DNA from 3 places in the Amycolatopsis sp. NPDC050768 genome. Region 1 is predicted to be linked to each of the others. Evidence: riboswitches for the same ligand, from Rfam matches in the RefSeq annotation. Region 1 holds a riboswitch; each other region holds the start of a gene.
What was found. A riboswitch is a leader RNA that binds a small molecule or an ion and turns the genes downstream of it on or off. The one in region 1 is predicted to bind S-adenosylmethionine.
Positions count from the first base shown of each region.

Region 2: linked by a shared signal. The riboswitch ahead of AB0H62_RS26025 (ATP-binding cassette domain-containing protein) and the one ahead of thrC (threonine synthase) in region 1 are both predicted to bind S-adenosylmethionine.
Region 3: linked by a shared signal. The riboswitch ahead of AB0H62_RS14610 (aminotransferase class V-fold PLP-dependent enzyme) and the one ahead of thrC (threonine synthase) in region 1 are both predicted to bind S-adenosylmethionine.

Region 1 is NZ_JBFAHL010000002.1:353,921-360,901, forward strand. It holds gene AB0H62_RS08915 (SDR family NAD(P)-dependent oxidoreductase) at 1-325, shown strand, start outside; gene AB0H62_RS08920 (VOC family protein) at 808-1,182, opposite strand; gene AB0H62_RS08925 (EamA family transporter) at 1,205-2,068, opposite strand; gene rpsT (30S ribosomal protein S20) at 2,447-2,707, shown strand; gene holA (DNA polymerase III subunit delta) at 2,959-3,930, opposite strand; SAM riboswitch class I at 4,064-4,197, shown strand; gene thrC (threonine synthase) at 4,211-5,476, shown strand; gene AB0H62_RS08945 (ComEC/Rec2 family competence protein) at 5,501-6,981, opposite strand, start outside.
Region 2 is NZ_JBFAHL010000009.1:75,315-82,295, reverse strand. It holds gene rsmA (16S rRNA (adenine(1518)-N(6)/adenine(1519)-N(6))-dimethyltransferase RsmA) at 1-564, shown strand, start outside; gene AB0H62_RS26030 (TetR/AcrR family transcriptional regulator) at 555-1,139, opposite strand; SAM riboswitch class I at 1,528-1,618, shown strand; gene AB0H62_RS26025 (ATP-binding cassette domain-containing protein) at 1,833-2,843, shown strand; gene AB0H62_RS26020 (4-(cytidine 5'-diphospho)-2-C-methyl-D-erythritol kinase) at 3,042-4,010, shown strand; gene AB0H62_RS26015 (ABC-F family ATP-binding cassette domain-containing protein) at 4,047-5,819, shown strand; gene AB0H62_RS26010 (fatty acyl-AMP ligase) at 5,887-6,981, shown strand, end outside.
Region 3 is NZ_JBFAHL010000004.1:306,546-313,526, reverse strand. It holds gene AB0H62_RS14625 (penicillin-binding transpeptidase domain-containing protein) at 1-88, shown strand, start outside; gene AB0H62_RS14620 (helix-turn-helix domain-containing protein) at 132-818, shown strand; gene AB0H62_RS14615 (potassium/proton antiporter) at 924-2,402, shown strand; SAM riboswitch class IV at 2,507-2,621, shown strand; gene AB0H62_RS14610 (aminotransferase class V-fold PLP-dependent enzyme) at 2,662-4,005, shown strand; gene AB0H62_RS14605 (hypothetical protein) at 4,028-4,648, shown strand; gene lspA (signal peptidase II) at 4,769-5,350, shown strand; gene AB0H62_RS14595 (RluA family pseudouridine synthase) at 5,347-6,276, shown strand; gene AB0H62_RS14590 (AsnC family protein) at 6,273-6,981, opposite strand, start outside.

The DNA of each region.
Region 1 (6,981 bases):
CGCCGTCCTCCCGCACTTGCGCCGCGCGGGCGGTGGCCGCATCGTCTCGATGATCGGGGCCAACGCCCTGCGCGGTGATCCGTCGCGGGTGCACCTCTCCGCCGCCAAGCACGGGGTTGTCGGGCTGACCAAGGCCCTCTCCGCCGCCTACGCCGCCGAAGGGATCACGGTGAACGCCGTGTCCCCGGGTCGGATGAACGCTCCCGACGCAGCCGAGTCGGAGCTGCGCCGCGAGCGCGTGGCCGCGACCGTCGCGTTCCTCGCGTCCCCGGCGGCCGGGCACGTGACCGGACAGCTGATCTCGGTGGGGCCGCCGGAGGCCTAGGGTGCGGTCGAGGCGGTCGACCCTTTTCCGTTTCGCCGAAGATGCCCTGGTCAGCGGCGTAAGTGATCGCGCCGGCCAGACACCCGGCGCAGGTCGGTCTTACCCGTCGGCGTGGATCCCGGAGCGAGCCAGGCGGGAGTGGAGGTAGTCGTATCCGATCTTGACGCCGCGGTCACGGGTGGCTTCCCGCCGGGCACAGCCGTGGGCTCGCCGGGGATCCGGCCGGCCGTTTCGACGTGCAGGCCGACCAGCCCACCGGGCCGGCCCCGCTCGTAGCGGATTGCGATGGTCCTGCCGGCCCGGATCACCTGCCCGCCGATCGGGGCCGGGTGTCGCCGGACGCGGCACGCGGTGGCGCGCCGTCACACGCGCGGCACCGTCTGTGTCGGGGCACCCAGCCCGTGGCCCGGTCAGGCCTGCCTCCGCCGCTCACGCTGCCGCGAGGCCACGATTCGCTTCGTGACCTCGCCACTGGCCCACGCCTAGCGCGAGTCCGTCCGCAGCGGGTGGTCGGGCGGCACCTGCACCAGGACGATGCGCAGGCCGTCCGGGTCGGTGATCCAGGCCTCGTCCAGCCCCCACGGCTCGCGGCGCGCCCCGCGGACCGGCGTGACGCCGCGTGCGGCCAGCTCCTCGAGCGTCGCCGGCAGGTCGCGGACCTGCAGCCACAGGTCGACGGCCGTGGAGGGAGTGGCGTCGTTGCTGCCCACGACCTCGATCGAACCGCCGCCCGCGAAGAAGACCGTGCCACCGGGGAACTCGCGCTGGATCGCCAGCCCGAGCGTGTCCCGGTAGAACGCGGTCGAGGCCTCCAGGTCGCGCGGGTGGATCAGCACCCGGCTGCTCAGTACGTCCATGCGTCCTGCCTACCCGAGTGGCTCAGGCCACCGCAATCGCGACGATCCCGGCCAGCACCACCAGCGAGCCCACCAGCCGGCGCGCCGCGTGCCGCTCACCGAGCACGAACCACGCCGCGAGCCCGCCCAGCACGATCGACAGCTCCCGCGCCGGCGCGACCAGGCTGACCGGCGCCATCCGCAGCGCGTACAGCACCAGCAGGTACGCCGCGGGCGAGGCGATCCCGACGATCAGCGTCTCCTTGCGGTGCTCGCGCCACAGCTTCGCGACCTCGGCCCGGTCACGCAGGGCCGCGGGCGCCAGCAGCACGCTCTGCACCAGCGCGCCGCAGCCGAAGTACACGAGGGGCGGCACCGCGAGCGTCGTCACTGAGTGGGCGTCCCAGAGCGTGTAGGCCGCGATGGTCGCCCCGGTGAGCACGCCGTAGAACACACCGGCGCGGCGCGCTTTGACGTCGGCCTCGCTGCCGCCAAGGCTGATCACCAGCACGCCCGCCACCACGAGGAACGCCCCGATCAGGCCCAGCACGCCGGGGTGCTCGTGCAGCACGAGCACCGCCGCCAGCACCGACAGCAGCGGCCCGGTGCCGCGCGCTAGCGGGTAGACGATCGACAGGTCGCCGACGGCGTACCCGCGCTGCAGCACTGTGCCGTACGCCACGTGCAGCACGGCCGTCACCCCGGCGGCGAGCAGCCAGGTCCACTGTGGACGTTCGTTTTCGACCAGGAGTGCCGTGATGACCACGGGGAGCAGCACCACGGCGGAGACGGTGTAGTACAGCCACACGAACCGCGGCCCGCCGAAGGTGACGCGCTTGGCGGCGAGGTTCCACCCCGCGTGCACGACAGCGGCGATGAGGACGAACGACAGAGCTGTGGTGTTCACTGGACCCCTTCGAGTCTTCCGCGCACGCGGAAGGCCGGGTCCTCCAGGCTTTTGTCCCGTCAGATGAACGGCGGGCGTCGGGCCGCGCCGATGGTGCCGCTCGGACCTGTCCCGCCGGCCCTGGTTGTCTTGCGTCTTACTCTCGCGTTGGTGCGGCGGGCCGGCAGCGGAACCCTAGGCACTACGTTCTCCACGGTAGCCGAACCGATCACTCCGGGCCGCCCGAGGGGCCCGCGAGCTGGCCTGTTAGACTTTCCCGTCGTTGCCGTGCGGCATTCCGTCAGGGAGGAAACCCGGCCGCGCCTGTCTTCACACCAGGCGCCCGGAGCCACTTCGACGCGGCAGCGACCTTCACCGAGACGAAAGCAGGACGCCTTCATGGCCAACATCAAGTCCCAGATCAAGCGCATCACCACCAACGAGAAGGCCCGTCAGCGCAACCTGGCGATCCGCTCCTCGGTGAAGACCGCGATCCGCAAGTTCCGTGAGGCCGCCGACTCCGGCGACAAGACCAAGGCCCTCGAACTCCAGCGCGACGCCGCCCGCAAGCTCGACAAGGCCGTCACCAAGGGCGTCATCCACGCCAACCAGGCCGCCAACAAGAAGTCGGCTCTCGCGAAGCGCGCGAACCAGCTCTGAGCTGATCGCAGCACCCTGCCAGACCTGAAAGGGCCCGGTGACCGACTGTCGCCGGGCTTTTTCGTGCGCTCTCCCGCCCCCTGCGCGCAGCGTGCCTGTGCGCTGAGATACCGCGGCGACGGTCGATCGGCCGGCGGTGGCTGTTGCAAAATCTGCGCACGCGACCAACGGTCCCGCCCGGCCATCTCGCGGCGGTTCGGCGGTGCCTCAGGCCCGATGCCGGTGGCTCGAACCCTGCCCGCCGAGCAGCGTCAGCGTTCACCCTTGGCGGCGACAACCTCGACGACCGCGCGTTCCAGGGCGTAGTCCGCGTCCGCCGCCACGCCCTTGACCTCGGCGTTCAGGCGGGCGACCACGCGCATCGCCGTGGCGAGGCCGTCCTGGCCCCAGCCGCGCGACTGGCCCTGCGCCTTGCGGATCTTCCACGGCGGCATGCCCAGCTCTCCGGCCATCTGGTTCGGGTTGCCGCGGCCGGCGGCGGACACGCGGGCGATTGTGCGCACCGCGTCCGCGAGGGCGTCGGCGACCAGGACGTGCGGCACGCCCAGCTGCATGGCCCAGCGCAGCGACTCCAGGGCCGCCGCGCGGTCGCCGCCCACGGCCTTCTCCGCCACGGCGAAGCCGGTCACGTCGGCGCGGCCGGTGTGGTAGCGGCGCACGGCCTGCTCGTCGATGGCGCCACCGGTGTCGGCGACGAGCTGCGTCGCCGCGGAGGACAGCTCGCGCAGGTCGGAGCCGACGGTATCCATCAGCGCCATCACCCCCGCCGCGTCGATCTTGCCGCCGACGCGGCGCACCTCGTTGCGCACGAACGACTCCCGATCGGCGGCCTTCGTGAGCTTCGGGCACTCGGTGATCTCCGCGCCCGCCTTTTTCAGCGCCGCGGGCAGCGCCTTGGCCGCCTTGCTGCGGCCGCCGCCGTTGTGCACGACCACGAGCACGATCCCGTCGGCGGGCGCCTTGAGGTACGCCATCACCGCGTCCGCCAGCTCCTGCGAGATGTCCTGCGCCGAGTCGAGCACGATGACCCGTCCCTCGCTGAACAGCGAGGGACTCACCAGCTCGGCGAGCACGGGCGGTGTGAGTTCGGACACCCGGTTGCGCGTCATCTCGGCCGTCGAGTCCACGGCCCGCGCGGCGTCCAGCGACGAGCGGACAGCCCGCTCGATGAGCAGTTCTTCCTCACCGAGGACGAGGTGGAGTGGCGCGGGTGCGGTGGTCACCCCGCCATCCTCTCACCCGCCCGGCCCCGCGCCCGCTGCGGTGATGTGCGCCGCCACCGTGGCACGAGGTGATCGCCATGTCGTACGGTGTACCCGAGGCAGCGCCCAGCGAGGCGCGCCGACAACTGAAGACCGCTCATCCAGAGGGGCAGAGGGAACGGCCCGAAGAAGCCCCGGCAACCGGCGTACAGCCTGTCTTCCCGAATTTGCGGGATAGCTGACGACCACGGTGCCAATTCCGGCCCGCTTTTGCGGGGCAGATGAGGAAAGGAACCTCGCGATGACCGTTACCCTCGGCACGACCTCCACCAAGAAGACCCTGGACCTCGGTCCGGCCGTCGAACTGGTGTCGAAGGAAGAGGGCCACCGGCAGCCGCTCGCCCCGGAGTTCGTCTCCGCGGAGGACTTCTCGCCGCTCGAGGTCGCCTACGACTTCGGCCGCGTGCGCCGCGAAGACATCGAGGCCGGCCCCAAGAACATCTGGCGCTACAAGAAGCTCCTTCCCGTCCCCTCGACTGTCGAGGAGATCCCGAACACCGAACCCGGCGCCACCCGCCTGGTGAAGGCCGACCGCCTCGCCAAGGCCCTGGGCCTGAAGTCCCTGTGGGTCAAGGACGACACCGGCAACCCCACGCACTCTTTCAAGGACCGCGTGGTCGCCGTCGCGCTGGCCGCGGCCCGCGAGTTCGGCTTCGAGGTCCTCGCGTGTCCCTCGACCGGCAACCTGGCCAACGCGACGGCCGCCGCGGCGGCCCGCGCCGGCTGGCGGTCGGTCGTCCTGATCCCGAAGTCGCTCGAACGCGCCAAGATCCTCACCACCGCCGTCTACGACGGTGATCTGATCGCCGTCGACGGCAACTACGACGACGTCAACCGCCTCGCCACCGAGCTCGCCGGCGAACACCCGACGTGGGCGTTCGTCAACGTCAACGTGCGCCCCTACTACTCCGAAGGCTCCAAGACGCTCGGCTACGAGGTCGCCGAGCAGCTCGGCTGGCGCCTGCCGGAGCAGATCGTGGTGCCGATCGCGTCGGGCTCGCAGCTGACCAAGGTGGACAAGGGTTTCCGCGAGCTCGGCCAGCTCGGCCTCGTGGAAGCCAGCCCCTACAAGGTGTTCGGCGCGCAGGCCACCGGCTGCTCCCCCGTCTCGGCCGCGTTCCGCGCCGGCCACGACGTGGTCCAGCCCGTGAAGCCCGACACCATCGCCCGCTCGCTCGCGATCGGCAACCCCGCCGACGGCCCCTACGTGCTCGACGTCGTCAACCGCACCGGCGGCGCGATCGAGGACGTGAGCGACGAGGAGGTCGTCGCGGGCATCCAGCTGCTCGCGCGCACCGAGGGCATCTTCACCGAGACCGCGGGCGGCGTCACCGTCGCGACCGCCAAGAAGCTCATCGAGGCCGGCAAGATCGACCCCGACGCCGAGACCGTGCTGCTCATCACCGGCGACGGCCTCAAGACGCTCGACGCCCTCGAAGGCCGCATCGGCCCCAAGGCCACCGTGCCGCCGTCGGCCGAAGCCGTGAGCAAGGCCCTCGGCCTCTGACCGCCGGGCCCGCGGGCCGCTCCCCTACCGGGGCGGCCCGCGCGGCTCACCCCGGCGCGCCACCGCCGGCCCGCCGTCACCGGGCAGCACGGCCGTGTCGCCGTCCACATCGGTCCGCGTCACGAGCACACCCAACGTGCCCAGCACGTCCACTGTGGACTTCGCCGGGTGCCCGTAGCTGTTGCCCGCGCCCACGCTGATCATCGCCGCCCGCGCGCCCACCGCCTCGAGGAACTGAGGCAACGAGTAGCGCGAGCCGTGGTGGGGAACTTTCAGCACATCGGCGTGCAGGTCCACCCCCTCGGCCAGCAGGTCGGCCTGCGCGGCCAGCTCCACGTCTCCGGTCAGCAGCACCCTCCCCGCGGCCGTGGTCGCGCGGAGCACCACGGAACTGTTGTTGATCATCGTGCCGTCCTGCAGGGCGGCCGCCCGAGCCGTGACGTAGCGCGGTCCGAGCACATCCAGCGACAACCCCGGCCAGTCGAGCCGCTGCCCGTCGCTCAGCTCCAGCAGTGGAACGTGGTGCGTCGCCGCCTCCTGCGACACCTGCTGCCACGCCCACGCCGGCGCCCGCCCGGGCCCGACGGCGATCGCCCCCACGGCCCGGCCGTCGAACACCGACGGCAGCCCGCCGATGTGGTCGGCGTGCAGGTGGCTGAGCACCAACAGCGGGATCCGCTCCACGCCGAGCCGCCGCAGGCACTCGTCCACCGGCCCCGGCTCGGGCCCGGTGTCCACGACCACCGCGCGCCCGGGCTCCGCCGTGGCCAGCACCACGGCGTCGCCCTGGCCGACGTCGCACTCCACCATCGCCCAGCCCTTCGGCGGCCAGCCGGGTGAGAGCACCCGCGGCGGCACCACGATCAGCAGCACCGCCGCCAGCCCCATCGCCACCAGCAGCCGCGCGCGCCGGAACCGGAACGCGACCACCACCACGACCAGCACCCCGGCCGCGCACACCCCACCCCACCAGCCACCCGGCCAACTGAGCACCGCGCCCGGCGCACGGGCCCCGTGCCCCGCGACGGTGATCAGCCAGCGAGCCTCCGGATCGGCCAGGTGCACCAGCACGTGCCCGGCCCCGGGCCACCACGGCCCGACCACCGTGGCCAGCACCCCGAGCACCGTGACCGGCGCGACGACGGGCGCCGCCAGCACGTTGGTCACCACCGAGACGAGACTCACCGTGCCCGCCATGCCCGCGATCACCGGCGCGGTGACCACGAACGCCGCCAGCGGCACCGCGATCCCTTCCGCGTACCCCGGCGGAATCCCTCGGCGTACCAGCGAATCCGCCCATCGCGGCGCCAGCAGCAACAGCCCCGCCGTCGCGAACACCGACAACGCGAACCCGAAGTCCGCCGCCATCACCGGATCCCACGCGACGAGCACGCACACCGAGAACGCCAGCGCCGGCAACGCGGATCCACGACGGCCCAACGCCAGCGCCAGCAGCGCCACTCCGCCCATCACCCCGGCCCGCAGCACACTCGGCGCCGGACCGA
Region 2 (6,981 bases), on a different contig from region 1:
GCTTCTTCCGTCGCGGATCAGCTGAGCGTGGTCGGCGCCGACGCGTTGCGGATCAGCGCGGCTGATCTGCCGGCCGAACCCGTGTCGCTGGTCGCGAACCTCCCGTACAACGTCGCGGTCCCCGTCGTGCTGCACCTGCTGGCCGAGCTTCCCTCGCTGCAGCGCGGGATGGTGATGGTGCAGACGGAGGTCGCCGACCGCATGGCCGCCGGTCCCGGCAGCCGCATCTACGGCGTGCCCAGCGTGAAGCTCGCTTGGTACGGGCCGGCGCGCAAGGTCGGCGCCGTGCCGCGGTCGGTGTTCTGGCCGGTGCCGAACGTCGACTCGTCCCTCGTGGCTTTCGAACGCGGCACTCCGATGGAGGGCGTCGAGCGGCAACGCCTGTTCGCGGTCGTGGACGCCGCGTTCTCCCAACGCCGCAAGACGCTGCGCGCGGCCCTCGCCGGCTGGGCCGGTTCGGCCGATCGCGCCGGCGAGCTCCTCGTGGCGGCCGGAATCGACCCGAAGACGCGCGGCGAGCAGCTCGACGTGCACGACTTCGTCCGGCTCGCGGCTCAAGCCTGAAAGATCCGGCGCAGGTGGTAGTCCAGCGTCGCGAGGACTTCGGGCGGGGTGAAGCGGCCGTGCAGGACGTCGAGGCCCAGGCCGGTGAAGCCCGCGACCAGCAGGTTGGCCTCGTGCCGCGGCTGGACGCCAGGCGGGAGCGCCACGCGGCGCAACAGGCTGGTGAGCAGGTCTTCGATCGGCGTCTCGGCGTGCAGGAACACCTTCGCCAGCGCCGGGTCGCTGTGGGTGCGGCTGAAGTAGGCGCGGTGGACGCGTAGCGACAGTTCGCGCTCGGCGTCCAGCGGGAGCAGCTCCGTGAGCAGAGTCCGGACCACGCCGCGCACGCTCTGGTCGAGCTGTGCCGCGATGCGGGCCTGCGTGCGCTGCTCGCCGCGTTCATGGAGGTAACGCAGGGACAACACGAGCAGGTTGTGCTTCGTTTCGAAGTAGTACTGCACCAGCCGCAGTGACACGCCTGCCTCGGCGGCCACCTCGCGCATGCTCACGGAGTCGAGCCCGCGTTCGGCCGCGATGCGCCACACCGCCCCGGCGATCTCGCGCCGGCGCTGCTCGTGGTCGACCCGGTGCGCCACGGTCCTCCTCCGCTGTAGTGGTACGACTGTATCCGATACGCACGTATCACAAACGGGCGTGACGGACGTCCGGATTCGACTCGTGGACGGGAGTGGACGTCCGGCCGGGAAGACGAAGTGTCTCGCCGTGGCGAACTACCTCGCCGAACCGTCATTTACCCACGTGCGAGCTGCCCCGCGATTCCCGTGCCGGAATCGCAGCTCCACCAGGGATCGGCAGCGTCCACAGTGGAATAGGCGTCGGATTCGCCGCGCGGAAGAAATTCGGTGCCGGAGCTTTCGGGGTCCACGATGTGGCTGCGGGTGTCCCGGTATCCGGGCACCACCACTCGTGTGATCTGCACCAACGCGCTTGCGTTCACCCAATGGGATCGGCTTTACTCAGAAACGTCCATCCCGAGCGACTGAGAGACCTGGCTCGCCGAAGTCGCAGCAACCACCCCCCATGGGGCAGGTGCTACAGCCAGGACCGATGGAGGCTGTTTCCGATGCAGAGGGTAGCCCGCCCGCTCCTGTTGACCCGGCGGCGCGTCGTCGATGAAGGTCGCCGCACGGTATGTGCGTGTCGACGCTCCACAGTCATCGCCTGATCCTTTCTTCCGCAATTCTGCGCACCGTCCGAAAAGGACGGTAATTCGGTGACGCCCGGCGCGCCCGGAAACGGTGCTGCGCCTCATGCCTGGAGCTCTCTTCGTGATCACTGTCGAAAACGTGTCCAAGTCCTTTCCCCTCAACGGAAATCCGGTCGCCGCGCTGCGTGATGTGAGCGTCGACGTGCAGGCCGGTTCCCTCTTCGGCGTGGTGGGCCCCGCCGGCTCCGGCAAGTCCACGCTCGCCCGCTGCATCGCGCTGCAGGAGCGCCCGGACCGCGGTGTCGTGCGGCTCGACGGCCTCAACACCGGTGCGCTCGACGGCCGCCGGCTGCGTGAGGTCCGCCGCCAGCTGGGTGTCGTCGGCACCAAGCCGGAGCTGCTCGCCGAGCGCACCGTCGCCGGCAACATCGCCACCCCGCTGGAGCAGCTCGGCATCGACGGGCCGCAGCGCAAGACCCGCGTCGGCAACCTGCTCGACCTCGTGGGCCTCACCGCCCGTGCCGCGCAGAAGCCGGCCGACCTCACGCCCGGCCAGCTGCGCCGCGTCGCCGTGGCCAGGGCACTCGCCGCCGGCCCGGCCGTGCTGCTCGCCGACGACCCCACCGCCGGCATCGCCCCCGAGGAGGCCGGCGCCGTGCTGGCCGTGCTCGACCGGGCGCGCGCCGAGCTGGGCACCACCGTGCTGCTGACCACTCCGGACGCCGGCGTCGTCCGCCGCGTCTGCGACGACGTCGCGGTGCTCGAAGACGGCGCGGTCGTCGAACGCGGTCACGTGCTCGACCTCATCGCCTCGCCGGGCAGCTGGACCGCGCAGGCGGTGCTGCCGGTGATCGAGACCGCCCGCGCGCAGGCCGCGAAGTACGACCGGTCCGCCGACGTCGTGCTGATCGGCTTCGCGTCCGTCGGCGCCCTGCTGCCCGAGGCGGCCGGTCGCTTCGACGTGGAGGTCGCCACCATCGGCGGCGGACTCACGCGCATCGGTGACACCCCGATCGCTCGTTTCCGCATCGGTGTCCGCGGCGAGCGAGCCGACGCGGCGCTGGCGTGGATTGCCGACCGCGGCGCTCACGTGACGCCGGCCGTGCGGGCCGCGCAGAGCGTCGCCGCCTGACCCCAGCCGACCCCGTCGGTGCCGTGAAGGGCTCGTTGAAGGACTCCGATTCCTTCAACGGGCCCTTCCTCGCGCGGTGCGCGGGTCCCGGGGTCCAAGGTTGGCGTCGACGTGTCCGAGAGGTTGGGACAGCCGTCCTGAGGATGCCTGTTTTCTCCTGGTGGGGAGCCCAGGCGCCCGGCCACGTAGGCTTGACGGGTGCTCGCCGTAGTTCCACCACCAGTCACCGTCCGGGTCCCGGCCAAGGTCAACCTGCACCTGGCCATCGGTGACCTGCGCGAGGACGGCTACCACGACTTGGTCACCGTCTTCCAGGCGTTGTCGCTCACGGACGAGGTGACCGTCGCGGCCACCGACGACCCGGGGCTCGAGGTCTTCGGCGAGGGGGAGGGGTCGGTGCCCACCGACGCCACCAACCTCGCCTGGCGCGCGGCCCAGGAGCTCTCCACCTACGCCGGCCGCGCCGAGGGAGACGACCTGAAGGTGCGGATCGTGCTGCGCAAGGGCATCCCCGTCGCCGGCGGTATGGCGGGCGGGAGCGCCGACGCGGCGGCGACGCTCGTCGGCCTGGCCTCGCTGTGGAAGCTCGACGTGACGCGCGACGAGCTGGCCGCCATCGCGGGCAAGCTCGGCAGCGACGTGCCTTTCGCACTCTACGGCGGCACCGCGCTCGGCACCGGCCGCGGTGAGCAGCTCGTGCCCGTGCTGTCGCGCCACACGTTCCACTGGGTGCTCGCGTTCGACACCGAAGGCCTGTCGACGCCGAAGGTGTTCGGCGAGCTCGACCGCCTGCGCGCCGAAGGCAACCCGCCGCGCATCGGCTCGCACACCCCGGTCGTCGAGGCCCTCGCGTCGGGCGACCCCCGTCAGCTCGCGCTGCTGCTGGGCAACGACCTGCAGGCGGCCGCCGTGTCGCTGCGTCCCGGCTTGCGCCGCACGCTGCGCGCGGGCGTGAACGCGGGTGCGCTGGCCGGGTGTGTGTCCGGCTCGGGGCCCACGTGCGCGTTCCTCTGCGCCGACGCGCAGGCCGCCGTCGAGGTGGCGGCCGAGCTGTCCGGCGCCGGCGTGTGCCGAACCGTGCGCGTCGCCCATGGCCCGGTGCCTGGCGCCCGGCTGGTCGGCGGCGACGACGCACCCCGTGGCACGCCACCGCGTGTGCACGCCTGAACATCTGTCCATTGTGGAAAGGATCGGCTGAATCGGATGGCCAACCTGGTCAACCTGGAGTCGGTGAGCAAGTCGTACGGGGTGAAACCGCTGCTGGACAGCGTTTCTCTCGGCGTCGCCGCCGGACAGCGCATCGGCGTAGTCGGTCTCAACGGTGGTGGCAAGACCACGCTGCTGGAGGTGCTCGCGGGTCTGAGCGAGCCGGATTCCGGCCGGGTGAGCCATGTTCGTGACCTGCGCATGGCCGTCGTCACCCAGCGAACCGAGCTGCCTTCGGGCAGCACGGTCGGCGACGTCGTACTCGAACGCTATGGCGCGGAACACGAATGGGCCGCCGACGCGCGCGTCCGGTCCATTGTGGACGGACTCGGCATCACGGCGATCGGTCTCGAAACCCCGACCGCGAACCTCTCCGGTGGCGAACGCCGTCGCGTCGCGCTGGCCGCGGCGCTGACCGGCGAGCTCGACCTCGTGGTGCTCGACGAGCCCACCAACCACCTGGACGTCGAAGGTGTCCGCTGGCTGGCCGACCACCTGCTGGCGCGCAGGATCGCCGTGGTGGTCGTGACCCACGACCGGTGGTTCCTCGACACCATCGCGAGCCTCACGTGGGAGGTCACAGGAGGGCGCGTCGAGCAGTACGAAGGTGGTTACGCCGACTGGATCTTCGCGCGCGCCGAGCGGGCGCGCCTGGCCGCGACGGCCGAGGAGAAGCGGCAGAACCTGGCGCGCAAGGAGCTGGCGTGGCTGCGCCGCGGCCCGCAGGCGCGCTCGTCGAAGCCGCGCTATCGCGTGGAAGCCGCCGAGGCGCTGATCGCCGACGTGCCGCCGCTGCGCGACTCCGTGGAGCTGATGGCGTTCGCCAAGCGCCGCCTCGGCAAGACGGTGCTGGAGCTGGAAGACGTGTCGTTCAGCGTCGGCGACCGGACGCTGCTGGACCACGTGACGTGGCGGATCGGGCCGGGTGACCGCGTGGGTCTCGTCGGCGTGAACGGGTCCGGCAAGACGTCGCTGCTCAAGCTGCTGGGCGGCGACGTCACTCCCGAGACGGGGCGGCGGGTCGAGGGCAAGACGGTCGCGCTCGCGCACCTGCGCCAGGAGCTCGACGACCTGCCGGCCGACCTGCGCGTGCTGCAGGCGATCGAGCAGGTGGCGGGGCGCGTGGTATTCGGCAAGCAGGAGATGACGGCGTCGCAGCTGGGCGAGAAGCTCGGCTTCCCGGCCGAACGGCAGTGGACGCCCGTCGGTGACCTGTCGGGTGGCGAGCGGCGCCGGCTGCAGCTGTGCCGGCTGCTGATGGCCGAGCCCAACGTGCTGCTGCTCGACGAGCCCACCAACGACCTGGACATCGACACCCTGCAGCAGCTCGAAGACCTGCTCGACGGCTGGCCCGGCACGATGGTCGTGGTCTCGCACGACCGCTACCTCGTCGAGCGCGTCTGCGACACGACCGTGGCCCTGTTCGGCGACGGCCACGTGACGAACCTGCCCGGCGGCATCGAGGAGTACCTCAACCGCCGCACGAAGCTGCAGGCGGCGACGCCGGGGCGCGGGGCGTCGGCAGCTCCGGAGAAGGCCGAGGCCAAGCGCAGCAACGCGGAGATCCGGGCCGCGCAGAAGGAGCTCGGCCGGCTGGAGCGCAAGCTCGACCAGCTGGCCAAACGCGAGGAGAAGCTGCACGCGGCACTGCTCGAGGCGGCCACGGACCCGGACAAGCTCATCGCGTTGAACACGGAGCTGAAGAGCGTGCACGCGGAGAAGGAAGACGTCGAGGCGACGTGGCTGGAGACGTCCGAAGCGCTCGAATGACGGCTTGATCGACGCTGTTCACGCCGCCGCAGGCGAGCGTTGACAACAAGACAGTAATCTGTCGCGCATGAGTCGGTTCGTGGACACGCTCGTCGAGACGGCGACGGGGCGGGGTCAGCAGCGCGGCATGGTCACGGGCGAGCCCAAGGAGCCGGTTCGCCGGACGTGGGCCGAGGTTCACGACCAGGCCAAGAAGATTGCCGGTGGGTTGGTCGCGGGCGGGTTGAAGCCCGGGAGCGCGGTGGCCGTGCTGGCCGCGGCGCCGGTGCTCATCGCGCCCACCGTGCAGGCCGTGTGGCTGGCCGGCGGCAGCGTGACGATGCTGCACCAGCCGACGGCGCGCACGGACCTCGCCGAGTGGGCCGAGGACACGGTCAAGGTGCTGGGGATGATCGGCGCCGGGCTGGTGGTGCTGGGCGAGCCGTTCGACCAGCTCGCGCCCGTGCTGGCCGAGAAGGGTATCCAGCACCGCCTGATCACGGAGCTGGCCGAGGCCGAGCCGCTGGCCGAGGTCGTGCCCACCGACGAGGGCGCCACCGCGTTGCTGCAGCTCACCAGCGGTTCGACGGCCGACCCCAAGGCCGTGCGCATCACCTACGGCAACCTCTACACCAACGTCAAGGCCATGGTCGACCGCGCGGAGTTCGACTTCGACGTCGACGTGATGGTGTCGTGGCTCCCGACGTTCCACGACATGGGCATGGTCGGCTTCCTGACCGTGCCGATGACCTTCGGCGTGGAGCTGGTGAAGATCACGCCTGTCGAGTTCCTGACCGGCCCGCTGATCTGGCCCGAGCTGATCTCCAAGTACAACGGCACCACCACGGCCGCGCCGAACTTCGCGTACGCCATCGTGGGCCGCCGCATGGCCCGCGTCGAGGACGACAACGCCTACGACCTGTCCAAGCTCCGCATCGCACTCAACGGCGCCGAGCCGATCGACGAGACGGCCGTCCAGACCTTCGTCGACGCGGGCGCACGCTTCAAGATGCCGGCCGAGTGCGTGTTCCCGGCGTACGGCATGGCCGAGGCGACTCTGGCGGTGTCTTTCGCGCCGCTGTTCACGGGTCTCACCCTGGACGTCGTCGAGGCCGACGCCCTGGAGGCGGACGACCGCGCCGTCCCGGTCCCTGAGGGCGACTCTCGGCGCGGCACGGACGCG
Region 3 (6,981 bases), on a different contig from region 1:
CGTCGCGTTCTGTGTGTTCCTGGAGGGCGGAAACGACTCCGGCCCCGCCGTCACACTCGGCGCGAAGTTCCTCGCCGGCGTGAAGTAGCGCTTCGGCGGCGGCCGAAGCGTCGGGCTCCTACGGTGGGGGCATGGAGACCGTCGCGCTGGCCGAGGTGGCCGCGGTGCTCGCCGACCCGAGCCGGGCGACGATGTGCCTCGCCCTGCTGGACGGGCGCGCCTGGACGATCGGCGAGCTGGCCGCGGCGGCGCGGATCGCGGTGTCGACCGCGAGCGAGCACGTGACGCGGCTGCACGACGCCGGGTTCGTCGCGCGGGTGAAGCAGGGCCGGCACGCGTACGTCCGCATCGCCGACCCGCGGGTGGCCGAGCTGATCGAGCACTTGGCGCAGCACGCCGAGCACCGCGAACCGGTGGGGCTGAAGGCGTCCCTGCGTACGCAGCGGCTGAGTTTCGCGCGCAGCTGCTACGACCACCTCGCGGGCACCGTCGGTGTGGCGCTGCGCGAGGGCTTGATCGCGAAGGGGATCGTCGACACCGGCGACGGGCTGACGCTGACCGCGGCCGGGCGCGAGGTGCTCGGCGGGCTCGGTGTCGCCGTGCCGGAGCGCGGCCGGCGCCCGCTGCTGCGTGACTGTCTGGATTGGACGGAGCGGCGCGACCACCTCGCCGGCGCCGTGCCCGCGGCGATCCTGGCGCGGGCCGTCGACGCGGGGTGGGTGACCCGCGACCGGCAACGCGCGGTGCGGTTGAGGCCGGTCGGGGAGAAGCCGTTCGCGGCGCTCGGTGTCGATCTGGCGACACTCAGTGGGGGCTGAGTGTCCTAACACAGCAGTTTGCCCGAGTTGTCCAGTGGTGCACGAACGAGTGAACGGCTCCGTCTCTCTATTCTGGAAGCCCACGGCGACCGGGAGGGGGCGGACATGGACCAGCTTCCCGTCGTGCTCGGCGTCGGCGGTGTCGTCCTGCTCGCGTCGGTGCTCGCCGTGCGCGTGTCGATCCGCCTCGGTCTCCCGTCGCTGCTGCTGTACCTCGGCATCGGTGTGGCGCTGGGCGAATCGGGCATCGGGATCCACTTCGACAACTCGAGCCTGACGCAGTCGCTGGGGCTGGCCGCGCTCGTCATGATCCTCACCGAAGGTGGCCTCACCACGCGCTGGAGCGCGGTGAAATCCTCGCTGGGCCCGGGAATCCTGCTGTCCACAGTGGCCGTGATCGTGAGCATCGTGGTCACCGGCACGGCCCTGCACTGGCTGCTCGGCCTCGACTGGCGATTCGGGCTGCTGTGGGGCGCCGTACTCGCGTCGACCGACGCGGCGGCGGTGTTTTCGGTGCTGCGCACGTTCTCCGTGGGGCCGAAGCTCGTGGGTACGCTGGAGCTGGAATCCGGGCTCAACGACGCACCCGCGTACATCGCGGTCGTGGCGCTCTCCTCGGCGGCCGCGTTGGACTGGACCCTGCCGCTGTTGGTCGTTTACGAACTCGCCGCCGGGCTCGTGCTGGGTTTGCTGTTCGGGTGGCTGGGTGCGATGGCGCTGCGCCGGGCCGCGTTGCCGGCCACGGGCCTCTACCCGCTCGCGACGGTGGCCGTATGCATCCTCGCGTACTCCAGCGGGCAGCTGGCGCACGCGTCGGGCCTGATGGCCACCTACGTCGCCGGTCTCGTGCTGGGCAACTCGCGGCTGCCGCACCGCTCCGACACGCTCTCGTTCGCCGAGGGGCTCGGCTGGCTCGCGCAGATCGGGCTGTTCGTGCTGCTCGGTCTCTACGCCTCGCCCGGCCGGATCCTCGAGGCGCTCATCCCGGGTCTCGTCGCGGGCGCGGTGGTGCTGCTGCTCGCGCGCCCGTTGTCGGTGGTCTTGTCGTTGCTGCCGTTCCGGCTGCCGTGGCGGGAGCAGACGTTCCTGTCGTGGGCCGGGTTGCGCGGGGCCGTGCCGATCGTGCTGGCGCTGATCCCGCTGTCCCAGGGTGTGCCGGGCGCGGAGCGACTCGTCGACGCCGTGTTCGTGCTGGTCGTCGTGCTGACGCTGCTGCAGGGGGCCACACTCGGCCCGGTCGCGCGGCTGCTGGGCCTCGCAAAACCCTCCGAGGCGCACGAGATCGAGGTCGACGCCGCGCCGCTGGACGAGCTCGGCGCCGAGCTGCTGCAGGTGCGCATCCAGAAGGGCTCGAAGCTGCACGGCGTGTACATCTCCGAGCTCGGCCTGCCCGCCGGCGCCACCGTGAGCCTCGTGGTCCGCCGCGGCTCCGGGTTCACGCCGCAGAAGACCAGCCGCCTGCAGGAGGACGACCAGCTGCTGGTGGTCACCACGGCCGGGGTCCGCGACGCGACCGAGCGCCGGATCCGCGCCGTCGACCGGGCCGGGCGGCTCGCGCGCTGGCGCGGTGAGCTGGGCCGTTGACGCGTTTTCGGTGACGTTCGCGGGTTCGCCGGCGTGTGAGCGCCATCTCAGATCACGGGACGGGGCTTTCTCCGCACGCCCGGAATCGGTTACCTTCATCAACAGGTCATGAGTGCCAGCGTTCAGCCCCGGCTTGCTGGCCGGCAACCCTCCTACCGCGGTGGGGTGCCCCGGGTGAAGACCGGGCCGGTCGTGTTGTGCGACGGGCAAGCGCGGGCCCCTCGCCGGGGGTCCCCCGGACTGCCGAGGAGGCACCGCCATGACTCTCGCTCTGGACCGTACCGCTGAAAACACCGAAACCGTTGCCGCACAGGGGATCCCCGGCGTCGCGGGGGCGGCACTGCGGGTGCCCCTGGTGACCGGCGGCGAGATCGGTTACGCCAACCTCGACCACGCCGCGAGTGCGCCGTGTCTCGACGCGGTCCGCTCCGCCGTCGACGAGTTCCTGCCCTGGTACGCGAGCGTGCACCGCGGCGCGGGCTTCGCTTCGCAGGTGTCCACGCGCCTTTACGAGCGCACGCGCGACATCCTGCGCCGGTTCGTCGACGCGCGCGCCACCGACACCGTCGTGTTCACCCGCAACACCACGGATTCCTTCAACCTGCTGGCGCGTTCGCTGCCGCGGCGCACGTCCGTGGTCGTGTTCGACACCGAGCACCACGCGGCCCTGCTGCCTTGGCGGGGCCCGAATGTGCGCCGCGTGCAGCTGCCGCGCACGCGGTTGGCCGCGGTGTCCGTTGTGGACGAAGCGCTCGACGCCTGCCCGGAGGGGCCGCGGCTCGTGGTGGTGACCGGAGCGTCCAACGTGACCGGTGAGCTGCTGCCGGTGGCCGAGATCGCCGCCGTGGCACGGAAGCACGGCGCCCGCGTGGCGCTGGACGCCGCGCAGCTCGCGCCGCACCGCCGGATTTCCCTGCGGGAGCTGGACGTCGACTACGTCGCGCTTTCGGGGCACAAGCTCTACGCGCCCTTCGGCGCCGGCGCTCTCATCGGCCGGTCCGACTGGCTGCGCGCCGCCGAGCCATACCTCGCCGGCGGGGGAGCGACCAAGCTCGTGACCGAGGACGCCGTGGTGTGGAACACCGGTGCCGAGCGGCACGAGGCCGGCTCGCCGAACACTGTCGGTGTCTACGCGCTCGGCGTCGCGTGCGAGCAGCTGTCCGCGCACTGGGCCGCCGTGGGCGAGCACGAGGCCACGCTGCTGGAGCGGCTGCGCAAGGGCCTGGCCGGCGTGCCCGGCTGCGCCGAGCTGCGCCTGTTCGACGCGCCGGTGGACCGCGTGGGCACGGTGAGCTTCATCGTCGACGGCTTCGAACCCGGCTGGCTCGCCGCGGTCCTCTCGGCCGAGTACGGCATCGGCGTGCGCGACGGCGCGTTCTGCGCCCACGTCGCCACCAAGCGCCTCATCGGCGAATGCGGCCGCGACGGGCAGCAGGCCGTGCGCGTGAGCCTCGGCCTGGGCAGCACCGAGGAGCACGTGGACCGCCTCGTGCTCGCGCTGCGCCAGATCGTCGCCCGCGGCGCCCGCTGGGAGTACACGAAGGTCGACGGCCGCTGGGCCCCGGTGGGGGACCCGCGGGAGCTGCCGCCGTTTTGCGCCTGAGCCCGCTCGCTACCCTCGGCGCGTGGGGAGATCTTGGGGTTTCTGGGTTCCGCTCGCGCTGCTGGGCTTCGCCGAGCTGATCCTGGCCGCGGTGCGGCTCGCGGCCGGCGCCGGTTCTGCCGCGGGCGAGTTCGTGAACCTGTCCGCGGTGCCGATGGACCGCGTGCACGTGGACTACTTCGACACGGCCATCGGCGGTGAGCAGTTCCTGAGCCAGGACCCGCTGCCCGCGCCGACCTCGACGTCAGCGCTGGGCTGGCCGATCGCACTCGCGCTGGTCGTGGCGATCGTGCTCGTCGGCTACGCGCGAGCCGGGACCAGGCCGAAAACCGGCCGGTTCGCCCTGGCCCTCGCCGGCGGTGTGCTGGCGGTGCCCGTGCTGGACCTCGCCGCCTACGCCCAATTCGACCTCGACGCCGATGCCCGCGGCCCGGCGCTCGCAGCCGTGGGGCTGGTGGTGCTGGCGGGGTACGAGCGCAGTCTCCTGGTCCTCGCGGTCACCGTGGGCTTCGTGGCGGTGGCGATGCTGCTACCGGGCGTCGCGGGGGTGGTTTCGTCGGCAGTGGTGCTGCTCGCGGTGGCGTTTCTGGTGGTCGCCGGACCCGTGAAGGGCCGTTCGCGGCCTGCCGCCGCGAACGGGTGAGGCCGGGGCGTGGACAATGGGGGCGTGAGCACCGAGTCCTCCTCGTCCGAACACGATCTGTCCGAGCCCGGTTCGCCCGAACCCGGCCGGCCCGAAGGCGCGCCCGCCGTCGAACCGGCGGTGAGCGGTGACGCGGCCTCAGCGGTCTCGGAGGAGCCCGAAGCGCCCGTGGTGCTGCCCAAGCGCCGGGTCGGGCTGGTGTTCGCGGTCGCGGCTCTGATCTGGGTGATCGACCTGGTGTCGAAGAACCTCGTGGCGGCCAACCTCGAGGGCAAGGAGCCGGTGCGCATCCTCGGCGGCCTCATCTACCTGCAAGTGATCCGCAACCCCGGTGCCGCGTTCTCGATGGCCACGGGCATGACGTGGGTGCTCGCGCTGGTCGCGGCGGCCGTGGCCGTCGCCATCATCTGGCTCTCGCGGCGGCTGCGCAGCGTCGGCTGGGCCATCGGCCTCGGCCTGGTGCTCGCGGGCGCGCTCGGCAACCTCACCGACCGCATCTTCCGGGCCCCCGGCCCGCTGCGCGGCCACGTCATCGACTTCATCTCGGCCTTCGCCCCCAACGGCGAGGGCTTCGCGATCTTCAACATCGCCGACTCCGCGATCTGCTGCGGCGGCGTGCTCATCGTGCTGCTGTCGCTGCTGGGCAAGGACTACGACGGCACCTCGACCCGCGACAAGAACAGCAAGAAGGAGACCGCGTGACCGCGCGCCTGCTGCCCGTCCCCGACGGGCTCGACGGCATGCGCGTCGACGCCGGCCTCGCCAAGCTGCTGGGCCTGTCCCGCACGGTCGTGGCGGAGCTCGCCGAAGCCGGGGACGTGCTGGTGGACGGCCGGCCCGCCGGCAAGTCCGACCGCCTGACCGCCGGCGGCCTGCTCGAAGTGACGCTGCCGGAGCCGGAGTCCCCGATCCAGGTCATCGCCGAGCCAGTGGAGGGCATGAAGATCCTCCACGACGACGACGACATCATCGTGATCTCCAAGCCCGTGGGCGTCGCCGTGCACCCGAGCCCCGGCTGGACCGGGCCGACGGTCGTCGGCGGCCTGGCCGCCGCGGGCCTGCGCATCTCGACGTCGGGCGCCGCCGAGCGCCAGGGCGTGGTGCACCGGCTCGACGCGGGCACCACCGGCGTGATGGTGGTGGCCAAGAGCGAGCACGCGTACACGGTGCTCAAGCGCGCGTTCAAGGAACGCACCGTCGACAAGGGCTACCACGCCGTGGTCCAGGGCCACCCGGACCCGACGCGCGGCACCATCGACGCGCCGATCGACCGCCACCCGCGCCACGACTACAAGTTCGCCGTGGTCGCGGGCGGGCGCCCGAGCGTGACGCACTACGAGGTGGTGGAGGCGTTCCGCGCCGCGTCGCTGGCCCACGTGAAGCTCGAGACGGGCCGCACGCACCAGATTCGCGTGCACTTCTCCGCGCTGCGCCACCCGTGCGTGGGCGACCTGACCTATGGCGCCGACCCGGTGCTGGCGCGCCACCTCGGCCTCACGCGGCAGTGGCTGCACGCCCGCACTCTCGGCTTCGCGCACCCGGCCGACGGCCGCTGGGTCGAGTTCGAGGCCGAGTACCCCGACGACCTCGCCCGCGCGCTGGAGATCCTGCGCGAGGAGAGCTACTAGCCCTCGACGGCCCAGGTCAGCGTGCGGTCGTCCGGCTCCGGGCGGGGGCTCCAGCGGACCGAGACCACGCGCGTCGCGTCCGGGAGGACGTAGACGGTGTGGCCGCCGAGCGTCTCGCCGGGCCGCACGCCGATCTTGTGCGGCGGCCGGGAGGTCAGCGACACGGGCGCCTTGGCGACGGTCGTGCCGTCGGCCGTGACGAGCTCGAGGTAGTTGTCCGGCAGCGACGCGAAGGGCACGCTGCCGCGGTTGGTGATCTCGGTGTGCACCACCACCGCGCGCTCGCCCGCGTCGAGCCGGTAGCCGGCGGCGCCGAACAGGTAGTCGGCCGGGTCCTGCACCTCGAGCAGCTGCACGGTGAGCTGCTCGCCTTCGAGTCCCTGCGTCGCGAGCGTCTCGCCGATCCGGCCGTGTTTGCCCTCGGCCGGGCCCGCGCGGCGCGGTTCGTCGCCGCGTGCCCAGGACGCCGTCTGCGGCACACCCCACGTGCTCAGTGCGGGGTCGAGCGGCGTCGGTGCAGCTGCGTACGCGCCAGACGGCACGCCGTAGGGACCCGAAGGGACTCCGTACGGGCCGGACGGCACGCCGTGCACGGGTCCCGACGGTCCACCGTGGACGGACGGCGCTCCTGGCGTTCCGGGTCCGTTCCCGGGACGCGGAACGGGGGCGCTCGGCGGGGCCGCGGCCGGAAATCCTTGTCCCGTC